DNA from 2 places in the Shewanella sp. S1-49-MNA-CIBAN-0167 genome. Region 2 is predicted to be linked to the other one. Evidence: predicted binding sites of a transcription regulator. Region 2 holds the regulator's gene; the other holds the start of a gene.
The links. Region 2 encodes sigma-54, which starts transcription at its own class of promoters, with help from an activator protein. Its sites were predicted from a motif close to GTTGGCACGNNNNTNGNNT; they were not measured.
Positions count from the first base shown of each region.

Region 1 (2,209 bases), on a different contig from region 2:
TTGTTGGCCGAGTACCTCGATAAAATAAGGGTCATCATGATAAGCATTATAGAGAATGGAAGCTGCAACCCGTATGTCTTCAGCGGTTAAATACACTGCACGTAGGGTTTCCAAGGTGTTATTGTCCATTATTATTCCTTGTTGATTAACTCTCTGAACTTAATTTAACAAGTTTGAAACAATCTACAAGTTTTGTTTATGCGTTTGACCTACAAAACGGTTATATACGACAGTTGTTTGCATTTTTTGTCATCAAGATTGATACTGAATTTATCGACTTAACCATTACAAGGAATGCATCAAATGGACACAACATTAAATGATCTAAGTCACTTATTTAAGCAATTAGGTTTGCCTCATCATCAAGAGGGGATCGATGACTTTGTTATCCAAAATAAACTTGATAAGCACACATTAATCACTGATGCTAATTGCTGGAACCCAGCTCAAAAAGCATTTTTAAAAGAGGCATTATTAGAAGACGCCCAATGGTCAGAAGTGATTGACCAATTGGACGTGATGATGCGAGCTGAAGCGTAATTGATTGTTAATGTCAGATGACGTGACTCAATGACTAAATTTGTTTATAGGCGGCGTCACCCCAGCCCACTAAAACGTCGTCTCGGAACACAATTGGCGTGCATTCGTCTTTAGTTGTTTTACCATCACCTTCAGCCCATTGGGTGCGATAGAACAACACTTTGATAGACTGCTCGGCGCGGTCCTGAGTCGGCTTAGCATAAGCTTCGCTGAAATCTGCTATGCCCATCAGGGTTGTCACTTGATCACTGCTCATTCCCATAGACAATTTGGTAATTAGTTGACGATTTTCATCCTGTTGCTCTTGCCAATAGTCAGCACTTTTACCCGATTCATGACCACCAACACTGATCACACAACCACTTAACATCAGTGATGTTGCGCCAATTAATCCTGCTGCGATAAGTTTTAATTTCATGTTGCGTCCTTTTTGTTAAAATATAATCCGAATTGTATTTACATAGTCTTTAAGCCAAAATCGTGCCACAATTAATATATTGATTTATATGGGTTTATTTTTAATATCACATGCGTTAGTTAATCTCACTATAAAACATTAAGGAATTTCACCAACAATGAGTCCAATTGAACAGGTGCTTGCAGCAGCTAAATCGATTGCCAACAATGGACATACTCCCAGTTTAGCGCTGATAAAAAGTCGCTTAGGTAATCGAATTTCAATGCCAATCCTGATCCAAGGTTTACAGCAATTTAAAGCGTTACCTAAATCTGAATGGCAGCACATAGCAGAATTAACGGACATGCAATCAATGGCAGATGTGCCAACTGATGAGCAACCCGATCCTATCGCTCAAGTCACCCAACAGGTTATCGCCATGCAACAACAGATTAATCAGCTGAGCCAACGAGTCGCTGAGCTAGAACGCCAATTAGCAAACCAGGTCGTCCAAAGCAATATAATTAATAATAAGGTCGACCAATAAATGTTTGTCTTCGAACTGCGTTTTGAATGTTTTGCCGACACCACCATTGAGGCGGCAGAAAAAGCCATTAATGCGTTTCTTGAAGCTCTTCGGGCTAATGGACAAATTCTTGGACGTGAATTTGCGGTCGCCTTTAATGACGGCGAATTTAGGGCTCGTTTGTTATTACCCGAAAAAACCAGTCTGGCTAATCGCTATAATAGCCCTTGGGTAAAAGTGACATTAGCAGGCTTGACGGCAGCCAAACTATTGGCGCCTAGAGAAAAATTCATCGGCCAAGACATCAACTCTGAAGCCAGTAATACCGACGCCCCGTCATGGCAGGTGTTGTATACCAGTTATGTGCATATGTGTTCACCGCTTCGCAATGGCGATAATCTGCTGCCAATACCTTTATATCAACTGCCAGCAACTTTTAATGGCGATCATAAACGCATCATAAAATGGCAAACAGAATGGCAAGCGTGTGATGAACTGCAAATGGCAGCAGCTACAAAAGCTGAGTTTGCAGCATTAGATGAAATAACTCGGACAGACAGTGACCTATTTAGACGCGGTTGGGATTTACGTGGCAGGATAGAATATTTAACTAACATCCCCACCTATTATTACTTATACCGTGTGGGTGGCGAGTCATTAGAAAGCGAAATGAACAGGGAGTGTCCACGTTGTGGCTCACAGGCTTGGAAGCTGGAACAACCGCTTTTAGATCTATTCCATTTTCG
Region 1 covers NZ_JBEOPO010000011.1:89,536-91,744, forward strand. The annotation lists gene AAEZ00_RS07220 (GNAT family N-acetyltransferase) at 1-129, opposite strand, end outside; gene AAEZ00_RS07225 (DUF2789 domain-containing protein) at 304-540, shown strand; gene AAEZ00_RS07230 (DUF3192 domain-containing protein) at 575-958, opposite strand; gene AAEZ00_RS07235 (hypothetical protein) at 1,116-1,484, shown strand; gene AAEZ00_RS07240 (Zn-ribbon-containing protein) at 1,485-2,209, shown strand, end outside.
Region 1: a site for sigma-54 is predicted at 1,010-1,028, ahead of AAEZ00_RS07230 (DUF3192 domain-containing protein). Genes of this name have one in related genera too.

Region 2 (2,209 bases):
CTGCAGAATGGTACAAAGTTCCATCGTTAGTGTTTTGTATACTTCTCTTTGTGTTTAATTACCTGACGGTCGAGTTTATCGATCAGGGCGTCTATTGCAGCATACATATCAGTATTTTCTGACATAGCAAAAATCTCTGCGCCATTAACGTGGATTTTGGCTTCTGCTTTTTGTTGTAATTTGTCTACATGGAGTACAACGTGTACATTATGGATCTGATCGAAGTGTCGTTCAAGCTTTGAAAATTTACCATTAACATACTCACGTAAAGATTCAGTTATTTCGACATGACGTCCAGTCAGATTTATATCCATAGAAAATCCTCCACAACCTTGTAGGTTATAAACTCTTACGTTGGTTTGAGGGCGGGATTAGCATTGCTTCTCGGTATTTTGCAATCGTACGACGAGCAACGTTTATGCCTTGTTCTGCCAGAAGTTGAGCCATTTTACTGTCACTCAATGGTTTTTTCTGGTTTTCTGCGGCAACCAGCTTTTTGATAAAAGCACGAATTGCTGTTGATGAGCATTCCCCGCCATCGTCAGTGCTGACATGGCTAGAGAAGAAGTACTTTAGTTCAAATAGTCCACGTGGGGTGTGCATATATTTTTGTGTGGTGACTCGTGAAATTGTCGATTCATGCATTTCTACTGCTTCAGCAATATCATTTAGCACCATAGGTTTCATGGCTTCTTCACCGTATTCAAAGAAGCCTTGCTGAAATTGCACAATGCAATTTGCCACTTTGAGTAGAGTATCATTGCGGCTTTCGATACTTTTAATAAACCATTTAGCCTCTTGCAAATGGCCTCGAATAAATTGACTGTCAGACTGATTTTTACTGCTTCTAGCCATGGCGGCGTATTGCTGATTAACGCCAATTTTGGGCATATTGTCTGGGTTTAACTCTACAACCCAACGGCCATTTTTCTTTAGTACCGTGACATCGGGAATAACGAATTCGTCATCGGTGGCGGTGATCAATAAGCCTGGACGAGGATTGAGTGATTGGATTAGGGTGATGGCGTCACGTAACTCATTTTCTTTTAGCTTAGTTTTGCGCATCAATAATCTAAAATCACGCCCAGCAATTAAGGTTAAATAGTCTTTGATTAGCAAACGGGCATTATCGATATGGGGTGTGGTGTTAGAGAATTGCGCTAATTGGATCAATAAACATTCACTTAAATCACGTGCAGCAACACCAACGGGATCAAAGTGTTGAATTCGTTTTAATACAGCTTCAACTTCATCTAACTCAACATTTTCGTCACCCATGGCTTCGAGAATATCGTCGGTACTTTGGGTTAAATAACCGCGTTCATCCACGGCGTCGATGATCGCTGTGGCAATGGCAAGATCGGTCTCTGAAAATGGAGTGAGATTTTTCTGCCATTCTAAATGTTCATACAGACCTTCGGTGGTTTCACCTTGAAACGGCATGTCATCATCGCGCATGCTAGCACTACCTGAACCTGACATCGGCGAGGCGGTGTACACTTCATCCCATGTAGTATCCATGGCTAAATCATCCATGGTTTCTTTGGTCATAGATTCTGCTGTGTCGACTGTTGAGGTGTCTTTTTCAATATTGACAATGCTGTTGTCACTGAAGTCTGTATCAGCTTGGTCGCGATTTTCTTTTACGGGGTCTTTTGCTTCAGAAAACTCATCTTCTATTTCAAGTAATGGATTTGAATCCAATGCTTGTTGGATTTCTTGCTGTAGCTCCAATGACGATAATTGCAGTAAGCGAATGGCTTGCTGCAATTGTGGGGTCATGGTTAAGTGTTGACCCATTTTAAGTTGGAGTGACGCTTTCATTTACCGCTTATCCCTAGATGATTTCCATAAAAGTGACAATTTATAAAACTGTAATGGATTGTCACGTACATCAATGATGTTTAACGCTGTTTAGATATCGTTCAATCAAATGAGTTAGATAGACTAAAGGCCCGTAAAGTAACTATAGCTTGAATTGTTCACCTAAGTACACCGCCCGAACTTGTTGATTGCTCAATACCTCATCAGGTGTGCCTTCGGCAATTAAATTACCTTGGCTGACGATATAAGCTCGCTCACAGACATCTAACGTTTCACGTACGTTATGGTCGGTAATTAATACTCCTAGACCTCGGCTTTTAAGTTGTTGAATGATTTTTTTTATGTCGATGACAGAAATCGGATCAACACCAGCAAAGGGCTCATC
Region 2 covers NZ_JBEOPO010000007.1:47,362-49,570, reverse strand. The annotation lists gene ptsN (PTS IIA-like nitrogen regulatory protein PtsN) at 1-24, opposite strand, end outside; gene hpf (ribosome hibernation promoting factor) at 27-314, opposite strand; gene AAEZ00_RS04725 (RNA polymerase factor sigma-54) at 340-1,824, opposite strand; gene lptB (LPS export ABC transporter ATP-binding protein) at 1,967-2,209, opposite strand, start outside.